DNA from 2 places in the Blautia sp. MSK18_10 genome. Region 2 is predicted to be linked to the other one. Evidence: riboswitches for the same ligand, from Rfam matches in the RefSeq annotation. Region 2 holds a riboswitch; the other holds the start of a gene.
What was found. A riboswitch is a leader RNA that binds a small molecule or an ion and turns the genes downstream of it on or off. The one in region 2 is predicted to bind ZMP and ZTP.

Region 1 (5,576 bases), on a different contig from region 2:
ATCCAAAAAGCCAGTATCCCGAGGGACAGGTAGGGATATGTGCCTGATAAACCCTGCTCACCGGAAATGACCGGAAAACCTTTCTGTGCATCTTTCTGCATTCCACCTCATCCTCATCATAAAAAGGACTTCCATGCTGATAAACCATGATTCCGTCATCTCTGAGAGCCTTATAACAGCTTCCGTAGAATTCCTTTGTAAAAAGTCCCTCTGTATGTCCCAGCGGATCTGTGGAATCATTGATGATCAGGTCATATCTGGCCTTTTTATTCCGCAGGAACCGAAGGCCGTCTTCATAATAAATGTTGACTCTCTCATCCTTCAGTCCCTGGGCAATATCCGGAAACATCTCCGCACATACATCCACAAACATTTTATCGGATTCCACCACATCAATGCTCTCAATCTGTGGATAATGGATCAGTTCTCTGGCAACTCCACCGTCACCGCCGCCGATGATCAGAACATTTTTTACATTGGGATGTACTGTCATTGGCACATGCGTGACCATTTCATCATAAATAAATTCATCTTTATCAGAGAATACGATCTCACCGTCCAGAGCCACAAATCTTCCAAATTCTTCAGACTCAAACACATCGATTCTCTGAAATTCACTTTCCCCTGAAAATAACTGTCGGTTAATCCGGACAGAAAGCTTTACATTTCCTGTATGGAACTCGGAATACCATAATTCCATGATCAGATACCCCCTTTCAGGACCTGAAGATGTTCTACCTTCGGATCCTCCATTCCCTGCATGGAACAGCCTTTGTCTCTTGCATAAAGAATGTATTCTACAATTTCCTGTGTCACCATTTCTCCAGGAGCAAGAATCGGGATTCCCGGAGGATAACACATAACAAATTCACCGCTGATCCTGCCTGCCGCCTGTTCCATGGGCAGAGATTCTTTCTCCGCATAAAATGCCTGCTGTGGAGACGCCACCACTGCAGGTGCGATATATTCCCCGGAAAGCATACCTGTGCTGTCCTTCTTATACAGACGTTCAATATCAGCCAATGCCCCTACCAGTCTCTCAATATCCTGAAGCCTGTCTCCGATGGAAATGTAAGCCAGAATATTACAGATATCTCCAAACTCGATCTGAATATCATATTCATCTCTGAGAAGATCATAAACTTCAATACCTGCCAGCCCATTTCCCAGTGTATAAATGGAGAGTTTTGTAACATCAAAATCAAAAACACTGGTTCCATTGATCAGATCCATACCATATGCATAATAACCGCCGATCTCATTGATCTCCTCTCTGGCATACTGCGCCATCCCTGCAACCTTTTCAAAGGATTCCTCTCCCCTGAGTGCCAGATTTCTTCTGGAGATATCCAGACTGGACAACAGAAGATAAGAAGCGCTTGTGGTCTGAGTCAAATTGATGATCTGGCGCACTTTCTCTGCATTCATACTCTTATTCAAAAGCAGCAGCGAACTCTGTGTCAGACTTCCGCCGGATTTGTGCATGGAAACTGCCGCCATGTCAGCACCTGCCGCCATTCCGGACACAGGAAGGTTTCTGCCGAAATAAAGATGGGTTCCATGAGCCTCATCTGCCAGCACCTTCATTCCTCTTGCATGAGCCTTCTTTACGATAGTCCGCAGATCCGAACAGATTCCATAATAGGTAGGGTTATTTACAAGAACTGCCACCGCATCCGGATTCTCATCCATAGCCTTCTCCACCTGACTGACTTCCATGCCAAGGGAAATGCCCAGCTGCGCATTCACCTCCGGGTTTACATAAACCGGAATTGCACCGCACAGTACCAGGGCATTGATGGCACTTTTATGTACATTTCGCGGCAGAATGATCTTATCCCCTGCCTTGCAGACAGACAGGATCATGCTCTGCACTGCAGATGTGGTTCCTCCTACCATAAGGAATGCATGCGCTGCGCCAAAAGCATCTGCTGCAAGCTCCTCCGCTTCTCTGATCACCGAAACCGGGTGGCAGAGATTGTCCAGCGGCTTCATAGAATTAACATCCAGCCCCACACATTTCTCTCCCAGCAACTGTGCAAGCTCCGGATTTCCTCTTCCTCTTTTATGTCCCGGCACATCAAAGGGAACGACTCTCTTCTTTCGGAAACGTTCCAGTGCTTCATATATGGGCGCATGCTGTTGTCTTTCATAATCCATTTGACATGTTCCTCTTTTCCTGTCGTCATGTACCGGCAAATACAGTTCTATCATTCAGCAATTGTATACTGCCTCAAACCGGCACAATGATTCAATTATTTCTATATATATATTTGCTATATCTGCACAAAAAAAGAAGCAGATAAGTTCATTCACCATCTGCTTCTCTCATGATCTATAGAATTTCTCAGGCTCTGTCTCTTTATATACTGACCGGATTTCCCGTATAAATCCGTCTGTATCCTGTGCCTGTTCCCGTATTCTGAAATATTCATGACTGCTGTCGTCTTCAATCGCTGGCAAATATATGCTATGCTCTTATTGACCGTTTCACAAGATGATGTGTGCTTACGCACTGATTATTATAAAGTAATCAACTTATAAAATTTGAGCTTCTAACTCAATCAATAATGTGGTGTCTCCCACCCGGCAACTGCCCCGCCTGTCCGTATGGCTTAACATTCAGAAACTGTCTCTGAATGTGAGCAAATATTTGCATGAAAACGATAGTGTCTTTTCATACTAAAATTTAGAATAACATATCTTCTGAACTGTTGTCAATTCCATTTTCCATATTTTGCACTAGAGCGTGTCTGAAAAAGGCTTTCTGCAAGATGTGCGTCACAATTTGTGGGATATTTTGCCCGGATGAGGGCGCCGTAGCGGGCTACGGCAACTGAATTCGGGTGAAATATCCCGCAAAGTGGGGGCGTGCAGATTGCGGGAATGATTTTTCAGACACGCTCTAGCTTTACCCGCTTTTTATATTTTCTTCATTTATCAGGGAAAACTGTGTTTATTTTTTAACAATTTCTTCCCTTGAGAAAACGTATTTTCTTTCATTACCAGGGATTACGATTCTCTTCTCTTATCAATTTGCACAACTTTTATCCAGTTTACTCACATTTTTTGACGTTTCAACAAAAATTTTCTTGACATTTTTTTCTCAAAATGATATATTGTATTCATCAATTGAAAGAACCTTCGAGTACTGACGGAAAGAGTGGAGTGCAAACCACGTGGAGTCGGAGGTTTGCGGGAGCCGACCGTCTGGGCAGTATTTGAAATATTCAGATACTGGCCTTTTTTTATAACTTTCAGGGCAGAAATCAGGAATACCAGGCAGACCGGCCAATACTTCTTTCAATTAATAATTGTTGCTGATCGCGGAGTGAACAGCAACAGAAGTTTTTCATGTTATGCGGAAACGAAAGGAGAAAAACAATTATGGGATTCAAATCAGACATTGAAATTGCACAGGAATGCGAGATGCTTCCAATTACTCAGATCGCAGAGAAAGCAGGTATTGACGACAAATATCTGGAGCAGTACGGAAAATACAAAGCAAAAATCGACTACAATCTTCTGAAAGAAAGTGATAAGAAGGATGGAAAATTAATCCTCGTTACAGCTATCAACCCAACTCCAGCAGGAGAAGGTAAAACTACTACTACTGTAGGTCTTGCAGATGGTATGCAGAGACTTGGCAAGAGTGTTATGGTAGCTCTTCGTGAGCCATCCTTAGGACCGGTATTCGGTGTAAAAGGTGGTGCAGCAGGCGGCGGATATGCACAGGTTGTTCCTATGGAAGATATTAACCTTCACTTCACAGGTGACTTCCATGCCATTGGCGCAGCTAACAACTTACTTGCAGCTATGATCGATAACCATATCTTCCAGGGCAATGCATTAAACATCGACCCACGTAAGATCACATGGAGAAGATGTGTAGATATGAACGACCGTCAGCTTCGTAACGTAGTAGATGGTCTTGGCGGAAAGACAAACGGTATGCCTCGTGAAGACGGATACGACATCACAGTTGCATCTGAAATCATGGCAGTTCTCTGTCTTGCAAGCGACATCAAAGACCTGAAAGAAAGATTATCCAAGATCATCATCGGATATACATACGGAAAAGTTTCCGAGCAGAAACCTGTAACAGCAGGTGACCTTCACGCAGAAGGCGCTATGACAGCCCTGTTAAAAGATGCTCTGAAACCAAACCTTGTACAGACTCTGGAACACGTTCCTGCAATCGTACATGGCGGACCATTCGCAAACATCGCTCATGGATGTAACTCTGTAACAGCTACAAAGATGGCTATGAAGCTTGCTGATTATGCAATCACAGAAGCTGGTTTCGGTGCTGACCTTGGTGCTGAGAAATTCCTTGATATCAAATGCCGTATGGCTGGTTTAAAACCAAGCGCAGTTGTAATCGTAGCTACAGTACGTGCCCTGAAATACAACGGCGGCGTTGCTAAAGCTGACCTTAACAATGAAAACCTGGAAGCTCTTGAAAAAGGTATCCCGAACCTGTTAAAACACGTTTCCAACATCAAAAACGTATACAAACTTCCATGTGTTGTTGCTATCAACGCATTCCCTACAGATACAAAAGCAGAGCTTGACTTTGTAGAAGCTAAATGTAAAGAACTGGGCGTTAACGTTGCTCTTTCTGAAGTATGGGCAAAAGGCGGCGAAGGCGGAATCAAACTTGCAGAAGAAGTTATCCGTCTTGTTGAAGAACCAAACGACTTCTCCTATGCATATGAACTGGAAGGTTCTATCGAAGACAAACTGAACCAGATCGTTCAGAAAGTATATGGCGGTAAGAAAGTAGTTCTGACAGCTAACGCTCAGAAACAGGCGAAACAGTTAGAAGCTCTTGGCTTTGGCAACTGCCCGATCTGTGTAGCTAAGACACAGTACAGCTTAACAGATGACCAGACTAAACTGGGTGCTCCTACTGACTTCGAAGTTACAGTACGTAACCTGAAGATTTCCGCTGGTGCAGGATTCATCGTAGCTCTTACAGGCGAGATCATGACAATGCCAGGTCTTCCTAAAGTTCCGGCTGCTGAGAGAATCGACGTAGACGAGACAGGTAAGATCACAGGTCTGTTCTAATCCGGTTGAAATCAGTCGAATAATTCAAAAATATAAAAATCATATTTATATATGATATGTGTCCAGACGATTTTACAGGCGGGAAGATTTTCCCGCCTGTTTTTTTCTTTATTTTTTTATAAGATAATCTTTTCCGGAAATACCAGGTTCCGTCATATGGACCGGATCCAGAATGCGATTAAGTTCATCCTCGTCCATAAGCTTTTCTTTCAGAATCAGACTTCTTACAGATTCGCCTGTCTTAATTGCCTTTTTTGCAATATCCGCAGCCTTCTGATATCCAAGATGGGGGCTGATTGCAGTGATAATACCTACACTGTTTTCTACCAGATAACGGCATCTTTCTTCATTTGCCGTAATTCCTACAATACAATTATCCACCAATGTCTGGACTGCATAGCCAAGAGTATCGATAGACTGGAACATGCAATAGAAAATAATCGGCTCAAACGCATTTAATTCCAGCTGACCAGCCTCTGCAGCCATGGTAATGGTAACATCAT
Region 2 (14,232 bases):
CCGACTACATTGTGAGAAAAACAGGCTTTTCCCCGGCACAGGTAAGCAACTGTCTTGTGGAACTGACACTGCGGGGGCTCATAAGAGAGAGCGGGAGACATTATTATGTAAAAGACAGTTGACGATTTATGATTATTGTGCTTCACGTTTCTGCGGCGCAGGGCGATTTTTATATGTAACAATATCGCTGTCAGGCAATGTGCCCGTTCAGGGACACTGTGAAGAATAACAGATTACGACTAGGAGAGGTAGCATGGCGAAATATCTGGTGATAGTAGAATCACCTGCAAAAGTGAAAACAATAAAGAAATTTCTCGGTGCGAATTACGATGTGGAAGCTTCTAACGGACATGTCCGTGATTTCCCGAAGAGTCAGTTCGGAATTGATGTTGAGCATGATTTTGAACCCAAATATATAACGATCAGAGGAAAGGGAGAACTGCTTGCAAAGCTTCGCAAGGCTGCAAAGAAAGCAGATAAGATTTATCTTGCAACTGACCCTGACCGCGAGGGAGAGGCAATTTCCTGGCATCTGATGCAGGCATTAAAAGAAGATCCGAAGAAGATGCACAGGATTACCTTTAACGAGATTACCAAGACAGCAGTAAAATCATCAATCAAACAGGCCAGAGACCTGGATATGGATCTGGTAGATGCACAGCAGGCAAGACGTATGCTTGACCGTATGGTAGGTTATACCATCAGCCCGCTTCTCTGGGCAAAAGTCAAGAGAGGCTTAAGTGCGGGGCGCGTACAGTCTGTTGCGCTTCGTATCATCTGTGACAGAGAAGATGAGATCAATGCGTTTATTCCGGAAGAATACTGGAGCCTGGAGGGAGATTTTCAGGTGAAGGGTGAGAAGAAACCGTTGCAGGCGAAGTTTTATGGAACAGATAAAAAGATGGATATCCACAGCAAAGAGGAAATGGATAAACTTCTGGCCTCTCTGAAAGATAAAGAATATGAGATCAATGAAGTAAAGAAAGGCGAGAGGATCAAGAATGCACCGCTTCCCTTTACTACAAGTACCTTACAGCAGGAAGCAGCCAAGACCTTAAACTTTTCCACACAGAAGACAATGCGTCTGGCACAGCAGCTGTATGAAGGAATTGATATCAAAGGAAATGGAACGGTAGGTGTGATCTCTTATCTGCGTACAGATTCCACCCGAATCTCAGAGGAAGCAGATGCTGCTGCAAGAGAATATATCACTGCTCAGTACGGAGAGGATTATGTTTCAAAGTCTGAGAAAGCTGTGAAAAAGGGACAGAAGATCCAGGATGCTCACGAAGCGATCCGTCCTACAGACATCAGCCGTACACCGGCTGTACTGAAGGAATCTCTTTCAAGAGATCAGTTCAGACTGTATCAGCTTATCTGGAGACGTTTTGCGGCCAGCAGAATGGCTCCTGCAAAATACGAAACAACATCTGTAAAGATTGGTGCAGACCAGTATATTTTTACAGTCTCTGCCTCCAAGATCATATTTGACGGATTTATGTCTGTATACACAGATGAAGAGGACCAGAAAAAAGGAAATGTTCTGAATCAGAGTCTTGAAAGAGGAATGAAGCTTAGTCTTAAGGAACTGAAACCAGAACAGCATTTCACGCAGCCGCCTGCACATTATACAGAGGCATCTCTGGTCAAGACTATGGAAGAACTGGGGATTGGACGTCCAAGTACCTATGCGCCGACGATCACAACGATCATCAGCCGCCGTTATGTTGCAAAAGAACAGAAGAACCTGTATGTTACAGAGTTGGGGGAAGTTGTCAATAATATTATGAAACAGGCTTTCCCGAGTATTGTAGATGTAAACTTCACTGCGACTATGGAAGGGCTTCTGGACTGTGTGGCAGCAGGAACTGTAAAGTGGAAGACAGTAGTAAGCAACTTCTATCCGGATCTGAAGAAGGATGTAGATGCTGCAGAGGAAGAACTTGAAAAGGTTGATATTCAGGATGAAGTGACAGATGTGATCTGCGAAAACTGTGGCAGACATATGGTGATTAAATATGGTCCTCATGGACGATTCCTTGCATGTCCGGGATTTCCGGAATGCAAAAATACCAAACCATATTTTGAGAAGATCGGGGTGGCATGTCCGAAATGTGGAAAAGAGATTGTGCTTAAGAAAACCAAAAAAGGACGTAAGTACTACGGATGTGAGGATAATCCGGATTGTGATTTCATGTCCTGGCAGAAACCATCAGCAAAGAAATGTCCGAAATGTGGAAGCTATATGGTGGAAAAGGGGAATAAGCTTGTCTGTAGCCAGGAGACATGTGGATATGTAGAGGCAAAGGACGAGAAAGAATAATAACGGATTGTAAATGTTATAAATGGGACTGTTGCAGCAGTTGAAAATGAATTTCATTAATGCAACAGTTCCGTTTTTTGTCTTACAGTCAGTGACTTTCTGACTTTTTGTCTTCAATCCTTTGAATTTTTGATGATGATATTTATTGAATAATATTATAAAAGGAATCTATTTTCAGAAAAGCAAAAATAAATAAAAAAATAGTAAAATTTGTCTTGTAATTTGACTTTAAAACGTGTAAAATCAAAGTATCAGTAATGTTAATAACCATGTGTGTCTGAATCTTCCTTGCGAGCAAAAGAAAGTGACTGCTCATTTATGAAATAATGACAGAAAGATTTCGGATATGTACAGGGTGAAAGGAGGACAATATGAGTGTTCAGCTGCTGGATAGAACAAGAAAAATTAATAAACTTCTGCATAACAGCAGTTCCAGCAAAGTGGTATTTAATGACATCTGTCAGGTTCTGATGGAGACACTGAGTTCCAACATTCTGGTTCTCAGTAAAAAAGGAAAGGTTCTGGGTGTCAGTTTATGCCCGGGAGTAGAGGAGATCACTGAACTGATCGAGGACAAGGTTGGCGGATATGTAGATTCCCTGTTAAACGAGAGATTTCTGGGTGTCCTGTCAACAAAAGAGAATGTAAATCTTCAGACACTGGGATTTGAACATGTATCAAGCAGTTATCAGGGAATCATTAATCCGATAGATATTGCAGGGGAACGACTGGGTACTGTATTTATGTATCGTTATGAGAAACCATATGACATTGAAGATATTATTGTCAGTGAATATGGAACAACCGTTGTAGGGCTTGAGATGATGAGAGCGGTTCATGAAGAGAATGCTGAGGAGGACAGAAAGCAGCAGGTAGTGAAATCTGCGTTTAATACTTTATCTTTCTCCGAACTGGAGGCGATCATCCATATTTTTGATGAACTTGACGGAGATGAGGGAATCCTGGTTGCAAGTAAGATCGCAGACCGCGTGGGAATCACCAGATCTGTTATCGTAAACGCTTTGAGGAAGTTTGAAAGTGCCGGTGTGATCGAATCCAGATCTTCCGGTATGAAAGGAACCTACATTAAAGTGCTGAATGAAGTCATCTTTGATGAACTGGAAGAGATTAAAGCTCAGAGAAATAAGAAATCCTGATATAGAAGCTTCCATAAATAATGAATGCAAGAAGGCTGTCTGCTGTATGGTGGACGGTCTTTTTATTATGTTACAGGAATTATAGCAAGCCTCTTAATTAATGTATTTGAAGACAATTCAACTGAGTGCGAAAGACAAGGAAGATATGACAAAATTATTTGCAAATTAAGAAAACAAAAGAAAAAAAGAGAATATATAAGTAAAAAAGAGAATATAGATTATTTTATAATGATAAAAGCACTTGCGAAATCGACTCATTTTCAATAATATAAGGACAGTGATTAGCACTCGAAGTAAATGAGTGCTAGCAAAAATCGGCAGAATTAGACAGAGTGCCGAAACAGTTGCCGGATATTTTGCGATAACGGAAAGAGTACGGTAACAGGAAAGTTTTAGTTGGAGAATAAAGGAGGATATAGATCATGACATTAGTACCTTTAGGTGACAGAGTTGTATTAAAACAGGTTGAAGCAGAAGAAACAACAAAATCCGGAATCGTTCTTCCGGGACAGGCACAGGAGAAACCACAGCAGGCAGAAGTTGTAGCTGTAGGACCTGGCGGAGTTGTTGACGGCAAAGAAGTAAAAATGGAAGTAGCTGTAGGTGATAAAGTTATCTACTCCAAATATTCAGGAACAGAAGTAAAGATGGATGGCACAGAATACATTATCGTAAAACAGAATGATATTCTTGCAATTGTTAAATAAGCAATATCAAAATAGAAAACATAAATGAAGATACTTATAAGATAATATTTACAGGATGTAACATGAAATACCGGCTAAGTATCAGAAAGAATTCATAGAGATCAAAATTTGAATCAGGAGGTCATATTATCATGGCAAAAGAAATTAAATTCGGCGCAGAAGCCAGAGCAGCTCTTGAAGCTGGTGTAAATAAATTAGCTGATACAGTAAGAGTAACATTAGGACCGAAAGGAAGAAACGTAGTTCTTGACAAACCATACGGTGCTCCGCTTATCACAAACGACGGTGTTACAATCGCAAAAGAAATCGAACTGGAAGACGGATTTGAAAACATGGGCGCACAGCTGATCAAAGAAGTTGCTTCCAAAACAAACGATGTAGCAGGTGATGGTACAACAACAGCTACTGTTCTTGCACAGGCTATGGTTCACGAAGGAATGAGAAACCTGGCAGCAGGCGCTAACCCGATCATCCTCAGAAAAGGAATGAAGAAAGCTACAGATGTAGCTGTAGAAGCAATCAAGAACATGAGCCAGACAATCAGCGGCAAGAAACAGATCGCAAACGTTGCATCTATTTCCGCAAGCGATGAGACTGTTGGACAGTTAGTAGCAGATGCTATGGAAAAAGTTTCCAAAGACGGCGTTATCACAGTAGAAGAATCCAAGACAATGCACACAGAACTTGACCTTGTAGAAGGTATGCAGTTCGATCGTGGATATGTATCCGCATATATGTCAACAGATATGGAAAAAATGGAAGCAAATCTGGAAGATCCATATATCCTGATCACAGACAAGAAGATCAGCAACATCCAGGAAATCCTTCCATTACTGGAGCAGATCGTAAAAGTTGGTGCGAAACTTCTTATCATTGCTGAAGATGTAGAGGGTGAAGCTCTTACAACTCTGATCGTAAACAAATTAAGAGGAACTTTCCAGGTAGTAGCTGTCAAAGCTCCGGGATATGGTGACAGAAGAAAAGAAATGCTTCAGGATATCGCAATCCTTACAGGCGGCCAGGTAATCTCCGAAGAAGTTGGTCTGGAACTGAAAGACGCAACTATGGAGCAGTTAGGACGTGCAAAATCTGTTAAAGTTGCAAAAGAGAACACAGTTATCGTTGACGGCATGGGTGACAAAGATGCAATCGCAAACCGTGTTGCTCAGATTCGTGGACAGATTGAAGAAACAAAATCTGAATTTGATAAAGAAAAATTACAGGAAAGACTTGCAAAACTGGCTGGCGGTGTAGCTGTTATCCGTGTTGGTGCTTCCACTGAGACAGAAATGAAAGAAGCTAAGCTTCGTCTGGAAGATGCTCTTGCAGCTACAAGAGCAGCAGTAGAAGAAGGTATCATCGCAGGTGGTGGATCTGCTTACATCCACGCATCCAAAGAAGTTGCAAAACTTGCAGCAACTCTGGAAGGTGACGAGAAGACAGGTGCAAATATCATCCTGAAAGCTCTGGAAGCTCCTCTGTTCCGCATTTCTGCAAATGCAGGACTTGAAGGTTCCGTAATCATCAACAAAGTAAGAGAATCCGAACCGGGAATCGGCTTCGATGCTCTGAACGAAAGATATGTAGATATGGTAAGCGAAGGTATCCTTGACCCTGCAAAGGTTACAAGAAGTGCTCTTCAGAATGCTACAAGTGTTGCATCTACATTACTTACAACAGAATCTGCTGTTGCAATTATCAAAGAAGACACACCTGCACCGGCTGCTAATCCTGGAATGGGAATGATGTAATTTTTAATAAACGATAAAATTATACCGCAGTATGCTCAGATAAAAATAGTATGTTACTGTTCATTCCGTTCACAGTAACATAGCCAAAATTCATTCCAGATTGCCTGCGGCAATGGAATTTTGGCTTGTATGTCTCGGGATTTTGGCATATTCATGCCAAAACACCTCGCGGAACAGTGGTGTGTGAACAGTAACAATAGTACAGGTGGAATATGTGAAACGGAACCGTCGTCATAGACGATGGTTCCGTTTTGTGATATAATGCAGAAAAACAGCATGATGAATAAAATATAATTGTTAAATATGCTGTGCAAAAAAAGCTGCTTTCAACAGCTGAACAAATGAAAAGGAGACGAAACAATGGGCGACTTGTATTCAGAATTACTGGTAAAGAAAGATAAGACGGCTAAAGACAGCCTGCTCAAATACGGTCTGATCGTTTTGACAGTGCTGGCAGTATTTGCCGGACTTATCATCACACCGCTGGCACTGATCATTGCCGTAGCACTTGGAATTGCATGCTACTTTGTAATTCCGAAAACAGATGTAGAATATGAATATCTGTTTATCAATGGCGATTTTGACATCGACATGATCATGTCAAAGACAAAAAGAAAGAAAGTAAAGAGCTTCAAATTATCAGAAGCAGATCTGGCAGCACCGCTGGATTCCCACAGAATGGACTATTACAACGGAAACCAGAACATGAAAGTACTGGACTTTTCATCAGGAAATCCGGAGCATAAACGCTTTGGTGTTATCACAAGACTGGACGGAAATTTATGCAAGATCATCCTGGAACCGGATGAGGCACTTGCACAGGCTATGAAAAATTCAGCACCGAGCAAAGTTTTTTTGGATTGACATAGAATCTGATTTTTGTTACACTTGTTGAAAATAAAAGGACCAGTTGCTGGTTCCTTTTTACATTACAATAGTAATTTAATTTCATATACGCAAGGGAGGAAATGCAATGGGTACTATCATTGGTGAAGGCATTACTTTTGATGACGTGCTGTTAGTTCCGGCATATTCAAAGGTAATTCCGAATCAGGTAGATGTCACAACTTACTTAACAAAGAAGGTTAAACTGAACATTCCTATGATGAGTGCAGGAATGGATACAGTAACCGAGCATCGCATGGCAATCGCTATGGCGAGACAGGGTGGTATTGGTATTATTCATAAGAATATGTCCATTGAAGCGCAGGCAGAAGAGGTAGACAAGGTAAAACGTTCTGAGAACGGTGTTATCACAGATCCTTTCTATTTATCTCCTGAACATACACTTAAAGACGCAGATGAGTTAATGGCAAAATTCCGTATCTCCGGTGTGCCGATCACAGAGGGCAGAAAACTGGTCGGAATCATTACTAATCGTGATCTGAAGTTTGAGACAGATTTCAGCAAGAAGATCAAAGAGTGCATGACTTCTGAGGGACTGATCACAGCCAAAGAAGGAATTACACTGGAAGATGCCAAGAAGATTCTGGCAAAATCACGTAAAGAGAAATTACCTATTGTAGATGATGACTTTAACTTAAAAGGCTTAATTACTATTAAAGATATTGAGAAACAGATCAAATATCCTCTGGCTGCAAAGGATGAGCAGGGACGTCTTCTCTGCGGTGCTGCGGTAGGAATCACTGCTAATGTACTTGCACGTGTTGATGCACTTGTAAAGGCATCTGTAGACGTGATCGTAATTGATTCTGCACATGGACATTCAGAGAACATTCTGAAGGCTGTACGCGAGATCAAGGCAGCATATCCGGAACTGCAGGTAATCGCAGGTAACGTAGCAACAGGTGCTGCGACAAAGGCTCTGATCGAGGCCGGTGTAGATGCAGTTAAGGTTGGTATCGGACCTGGATCTATCTGTACCACACGAGTTGTTGCAGGTATCGGTGTTCCGCAGATCACTGCTGTTATGGACTGCTACGAAGCTGCAAAAGAATACGGAATCCCGATCATTGCAGACGGTGGTATCAAGTATTCCGGAGATGTCACAAAGGCAATCGCAGCCGGTGCGAATGTCTGCATGATGGGAAGCATGTTTGCAGGATGCGACGAGAGCCCGGGAACATTCGAACTGTATCAGGGCAGAAAATATAAAGTATACCGCGGTATGGGATCTATCGCAGCTATGGAGAACGGAAGTAAAGACCGTTACTTCCAGGAGAATGCGAAGAAACTTGTTCCGGAAGGCGTAGAAGGACGTGTTGCTTACAAAGGACATGTTGAGGATACTGTATTCCAGCTCATGGGCGGTCTCCGTTCCGGTATGGGATATTGTGGAGCAGAAACTATTGAGAAACTCAAAGAAACAGGCAGATTCATCAAGATTTCTGCAGCGTCTCTTAAGGAATCTCATCCACATGATATTCATATCACAAAAGAAGCTCCGAACTATAGCGTAGATGACAAATAATAAATTTCAGGTGTAATATATGCCCCGGCTGGCTGCTGATGGAAAGAAATAAGATTTCCAGGCATGCCGGCCGGGGTATTTTTTGCAGGGAGTAAAATCCCGTAAGAGAAGGTAAAAATGCAAAAGCATATAAACAAAAAGAAAAAAACAGATACCAGAACAGGGAAAACTGCAGTAAAAAAGAAAAACAGCAGGTCGAAAAAACGAAAGAGCAGCAGAGTAAGGCAGAGAAATCAGAGAATTCTTATGAGCCTTATGCTGCTCGTGATCATAGTTCTGAGTGGGTGGATCATAATAAATCGGGCCAGTGAAAATGGATGGAGTATTGGGGACTTTTTACATAATTCTGACACGATGGTTTCTGATGCGGAACAGTCAGGAACAGATAATGCGGATTCTTCAGGCGGACCGGAACAATGGCAGAAAGAAGGGGCGCCGTACATAGATGTGGAACTGCTGACACCGAATGAATATTCCAGACCGCAGATTCCTATTGAGAGTGTACAGTATATTGCCATTCATTATACTGCAAATCCGGGGGCAACAGCCATTGCAAACAGGAACTACTTCGAGAATCTGGCGACTACTCATGACACAAAGGTGAGCAGTCATTTTGTAGTGGGGCTGGATGGGGAAGTGGTGCAGTGTATTCCTACGTCAGAGATGTCCTATGCGACGAACTCACGTAATGTAGATACTTTGTCCATCGAGTGCTGTCATCCGGATGAGACGGGGAAATTTAATGAGGCAACTTATGATTCGGCAGTGAAGCTTTCTGCGTGGTTGTGCGTGCGGTTTGGGCTTACATCAGAGAACGTGATCCGGCATTATGATGTTACCGGAAAAAACTGTCCGAAATATTATGTGGAGAATCCGGATGCATGGATACAGATGAAATCGGATATTGCGGCGCAGATTGATGTTGATTATGGTTTGCAGGATGTTCAGTAAAACGAAAATTCAGCACAGTACAAAAAAATTTGCCTTGAAATCCACAAAGAAGTATTGTACTATAATAACAACGTGTGATTTTTTTTCACGACAGTGCCTGCATGACTGGCGGAAGTAGGATTACCTACAGGGAGTGCAGCGAGTATATGAGCCGACCGCCTGGGCAGCCTGGAAATTATTCAATGAATAAATAGGTTTCCCAGGCTTTTTTTAACCTTATTTTTAACGAAAAGGAGAAAAATTATGGAAATGTTATCACTGGAAAAAGAACTGAAAGAGAATTCCTATCCTGGCAGAGGAATTGTGATTGGACGTTCCGCAGACGGTAAGAAAGCAGTGACAGCTTATTTCATCATGGGCAGAAGCGAGAACAGCAGAAACAGAGTATTTGTAGAGGATGGTGAGGGAATCCGTACCCAGGCATTTGATCCGTCCAAACTTACAGATCCGAGTCTGATCATCTATGCACCTGTACGTGTACTGGGAAACAAAACAATCGTAACTAACGGAGATCAGACAGATACCATTTATGAGGGAATGGATCATCAGCTTACTTTTGAGCAGTCCTTAAGAAGCAGAGAATTCGAGCCGGACGGTCCGAACTATACACCTCGTATCTCCGGTGTTATGCACGTAGAGAACGGAAAATTCAACTATGCAATGTCAATTCTCAAGAGCAACAACGGAAATCCGGATGCATGTAACAGATACACATTTGCATACGAGAATGCCATTGCAGGAGAGGGACATTTCATCCATACTTATAAATGTGACGGAAATCCACTTCCAAGCTTTGAAGGCGAACCGAAACTGGTAGCAATTCCGGATGATATAGATGAGTTTGCAGAACTTCTCTGGAACAGCCTGAACGAAGATAACAAAGTATCTCTGTTTGTAAGATATATTGATATTGAGACAGGTAAGTACGAAAGCAAGATCATTAATAAGAATAAATAATAGTCACTTACTGAGTACAGATAGTGCTCATAGATTATTGTGAACATAAGACGATGCTTTCGCAGTAAGAAATTATTTACAGGAATTAATTTTAAAATACTTATTTGGTTCATACGGAGGATTTATATAATGAAAGAATTCGAATTAAAATATGGCTGTAACCCGAATCAGAAACCTGCAAAAATTTATATGGCAGACGGATCTGAGCTTCCGGTAAAGATCCTTTCCGGGAGACCGGGATATATCAATTTCCTGGATGCTTTTAATGGCTGGCAGCTGGTATCCAATCTGAAGAAAGCAACAGGACTTCCTGCAGCTACATCTTTTAAACATGTATCTCCTGCCGGTGCTGCTGTAGGACTTCCTCTTACAGAGACTCTGGCAAAGATCTACTGGGTAAATGATATGGACTGGAAGAATTTTTCGCCATTAGCATGCGCTTATGCAAGAGCTCGCGGTGCTGACAGAATGTCCTCTTTTGGTGATTTTATTTCTCTTTCTGATGTGTGTGATAAAGATACAGCACTTCTAATCAAGAGAGAGGTATCTGACGGTGTTATTGCACCTGGATACACAGAGGAAGCACTGGAGATCCTGAAGCAGAAGAAAAAAGGAAACTACAATGTGATCCAGATCGATGAGAACTTTGTACCGGCTCCGCTGGAACACAAAGAAGTATTTGGTGTAACTTTTGAGCAGGGCCGTCAGGAGCTTGAGATCGATGATGCAATGCTTTCCAATATTGTGACAGAGAATAAAGAGCTTACAGAGGAAGCAAAACGTGATATGAAGATTTCTCTGATCATCCTGAAATATACACAGTCCAACTCTGTATGTTTCGTAAAAGATGGACAGGCTATCGGTGTTGGTGCAGGACAGCAGTCACGTGTACATTGTACAAGACTTGCAGGACAGAAGGCAGACAACTGGTTCCTTCGCCAGTGCCCGAAAGTGCTGAATCTGCCATTTAAAGATACAATTTCACGTGCGGAACGTGACAATGCCATTGATGTTTATATCGGGGATGAATATATGGATGTACTTGCTGATGGTATGTGGGAGAAAACTTTCACAGAGAAACCGGAAGTATTTACAAAGGAAGAGAAACGTGCATGGCTGGATCAGATGACGGATGTTACACTGGGATCTGATGCATTCTTCCCATTCAGTGATAATATTGAGCGTGCTCATAAGAGTGGCGTGAAGTATATTGCGCAGCCGGGTGGATCTGTGCGTGATGATGCTGTGATTGAGACTTGCAATAAATATGGAATGGTGATGAGTTTTACTGGTATCAGATTGTTCCATCACTAAGGTGCTGGTATGGGGACGCGCAGGACATTATATGTTTTTGTCCGCGGTTTCGGAGCCTAAGAAAAACTAAGCGCCAGGAAATCTGCTAAAAACATGTAAAAAAATTTCAAACTCGCCGCAAATGCGGCTCAGACAGTGAAATTTTTTTACATAACGCAGATTTCCTGGCGCTAACTTTTTCTAAGACTCCTGCAAATGCGGGCAAAAACATATAATGTCCTGCGCTGGTGTAGAGCCGCGTAGCGAAGCGGATTGCGAATATACGCTTGACTCAGGGATGTTAATCAAGGATATTGGCTATAGATGTTATTCGCAGATATGGAATTGCTATAGTTATGGAAAGTTAATAGAAGGGGATGAAAAAAGCATCAGCCTTAGCTGATGCTTTAAGAGCGATAGACGGGGCTCGAACCCGCGGTCTCGACCTTGGCAAGGTCGCGCGTTACCAACTACGCCACTATCGCATTTATGATGTCAGTTGAGTGATTACCTCAGCGACAAAATATATGATACTATATGCAGTGGAGTTTGTCAAATGTTTTTTTATTTATTTTGAAATTTTATATAATGGTTTTATTGAAAAATTATGACTCCCTGAAAAGTGCTGAAATTGGCACTTTTCAGGGAACAATACTTACATATTAAGTTCTTTCATTAATTCTTCCTGAGAAATGAATTCGTGACAGTCAGGGTTGTTTTCGATTTCCTTTAACATTATTAAATCTGTTTCATCGGGTTCAACTTTTTCTATATCTGCGAATGTATCAGGCAGTTTAAAATGTTTTTGAATAATATGCCAGAAGATATTAGCATCTTTATCACTCATAATTGATACAGCACCTATAATACGTTCTTTAACAGCAGTCATAAAATCACACTCCTTTACGAAAAAATATTTATATTTTATCTTATCTTTCGTAAGGCAGAATAGAATTCTGATAATTTTACTATAGCATATAGAAATAATAGAAGCAATATAGTTTATGAAGATTCCGTGAAGGATGGGGTGGAAAATTGCAAATTGGGAGGGGGTGTGCTATGATAGGACAGACGGAGAGAGACGATAAAGGAGTTGAGGCTCAGTTTATGAAGAAAAAAATTTTAGCATTATTAGTTTGTAGTATGCTTACTTTATCAACAACAGTTTCTGCGGATATTCTGGATTATGAGGGGACAATTAATGCTTATAAGCAGGATAATAAGACACCGCAGACCTTTGAGATTGATAATGGAAGTGGAGAGAAGGTAACTGCAGTTGCCAAGTCAGATAAGGTTTCTGTTTCTGCAAAGGCGACTTATATACGTTCTATGCCAGGGAAAAACGGAAAGAAGCTTGCAAGAGTGTATCTTGGTACCGGTGTAGAGAGAGTGGCCGTATGTGATAATGGCTGGAGTAAAGTGACTTATGAGAAAAAGAGTAAAAAGGGTACGGAAAAGATCAGTGGCTATGTGCCCACAAAACATATCAATGATAGTGATCAGGTTGCTCAGGCAAGGGGAACTTTTACAGCACTGAAGGACAGTGATATTCTGGATTATCCGGGAAAGAAGGATGGACAGATAGTAGGTGAGGTCATTCAGGAGGATGAAGTGAAGCGCCTGGCTACAGTGAACGGCATCTGGAGTCAGATTTACTATAAAAAAGAGAATGGAAAAAGAGGCATTGGATATATTCCAACCAGTGTTCTGGAGAATACAGCAGCAGAGGAGAATACGGAAGAGTCAAAGGTCGCTAAAGTAGACGGCGAAGAAGCTGGAACGATTCATAAGAGTGAGGGCAAAGGCGTTTTTGCAGAGGCTGTGGATGGTGTAACTGCTTCAAAGGGAGAGTCTGTGGATGGAGTGAAGGTGGGAACTCCGGTAGCTGTGTCTTCAGATGCGTCACTGGTTCCGCTGGGAACTTTTAAGATTACTCATTATTGTCCCTGCAGTATTTGTTGTGGCCCTTGGGCAAATGGCATTACTTCTACAGGGGTGACTGCTACGACAAACCGTACGATTGCGGTGGACCCTACACAGATTCCATATGGATCTAAGGTTGTGATCAATGGACAGGTTTATGTTGCAGAGGACTGTGGTGGTGCGATTAAACATAATTGTATAGATATTTATGTTGCTACCCATCAGGAAGGGGAGGACAAAGGGGTATATTATACAGATGTTTATTTGTTAAAGTAGAAAATAAGAAAGAATTTAACCGAATCAAGTAGCAAAGCGGATTGCGAATATCCGTTTGACCTGAAAATAAAAATCCGGAAGAATCTGGAAATGATCTGTTATATCTGTAATCATTTCAGAAGTTCTTTCGGATTTTTTGAAATTATCTTTTATGCGTTTTTTAATGCCTGTTCGATGTCAGCAATGATGTCTTCAACATTTTCAATACCAACGGAGAGACGGATCATTCCCGGTGATACGCCGGCTTCTGCAAGCTGTTCATCATTCATCTGGCGGTGAGTATGGCTTGCGGGATGCAGGATCATGGTCTTGGAAGCTGCTACATGAGTTGCGATGGTGGCAAGCTTTAAGCTATCCATAAAGCGGACTGCAGCTTCTCGGCCTCCTGTCAGTTCAAAGGAGATAACGCCGCAGGTTCTGCCTTCGTTCATGTATTTCTGAGCAAGTGGATAGTATTTGTCAT

Region 1: another riboswitch for ZMP and ZTP. It lies ahead of LI074_RS06680 (formate--tetrahydrofolate ligase); the one in region 2 lies ahead of LI074_RS11205 (IMP cyclohydrolase).

Annotation. Positions count from the first base shown of each region.
Region 1 covers NZ_JAJCGT010000011.1:23,566-29,141, forward strand. Annotated here, with positions in the region: gene speE (polyamine aminopropyltransferase) at 1-700, opposite strand, end outside; gene LI074_RS06670 (aminotransferase class I/II-fold pyridoxal phosphate-dependent enzyme) at 703-2,160, opposite strand; gene LI074_RS06675 (hypothetical protein) at 2,329-2,463, opposite strand; gene LI074_RS17775 (DUF6783 domain-containing protein) at 2,718-2,810, opposite strand; gene LI074_RS17780 (DUF6783 domain-containing protein) at 2,787-2,840, shown strand; gene LI074_RS17785 (hypothetical protein) at 2,887-2,967, shown strand; ZMP/ZTP riboswitch at 3,138-3,223, shown strand; gene LI074_RS06680 (formate--tetrahydrofolate ligase) at 3,388-5,073, shown strand; gene LI074_RS06685 (aspartate ammonia-lyase) at 5,182-5,576, opposite strand, start outside.
Region 2 covers NZ_JAJCGT010000026.1:1,285-15,516, reverse strand. Annotated here, with positions in the region: gene dprA (DNA-processing protein DprA) at 1-122, shown strand, start outside; gene topA (type I DNA topoisomerase) at 254-2,323, shown strand; gene codY (GTP-sensing pleiotropic transcriptional regulator CodY) at 2,695-3,480, shown strand; gene groES (co-chaperone GroES) at 3,903-4,187, shown strand; gene groL (chaperonin GroEL) at 4,319-5,938, shown strand; gene LI074_RS11220 (DUF6106 family protein) at 6,299-6,802, shown strand; gene guaB (IMP dehydrogenase) at 6,912-8,369, shown strand; gene LI074_RS11210 (peptidoglycan recognition protein family protein) at 8,487-9,320, shown strand; ZMP/ZTP riboswitch at 9,412-9,492, shown strand; gene LI074_RS11205 (IMP cyclohydrolase) at 9,564-10,277, shown strand; gene LI074_RS11200 (phosphoribosylaminoimidazolecarboxamide formyltransferase) at 10,407-11,591, shown strand; tRNA gene LI074_RS11195 (tRNA-Gly) at 11,983-12,055, opposite strand; gene LI074_RS11190 (hypothetical protein) at 12,226-12,459, opposite strand; gene LI074_RS11185 (3D domain-containing protein) at 12,630-13,769, shown strand; gene LI074_RS11180 (O-acetylhomoserine aminocarboxypropyltransferase/cysteine synthase family protein) at 13,919-14,232, opposite strand, start outside.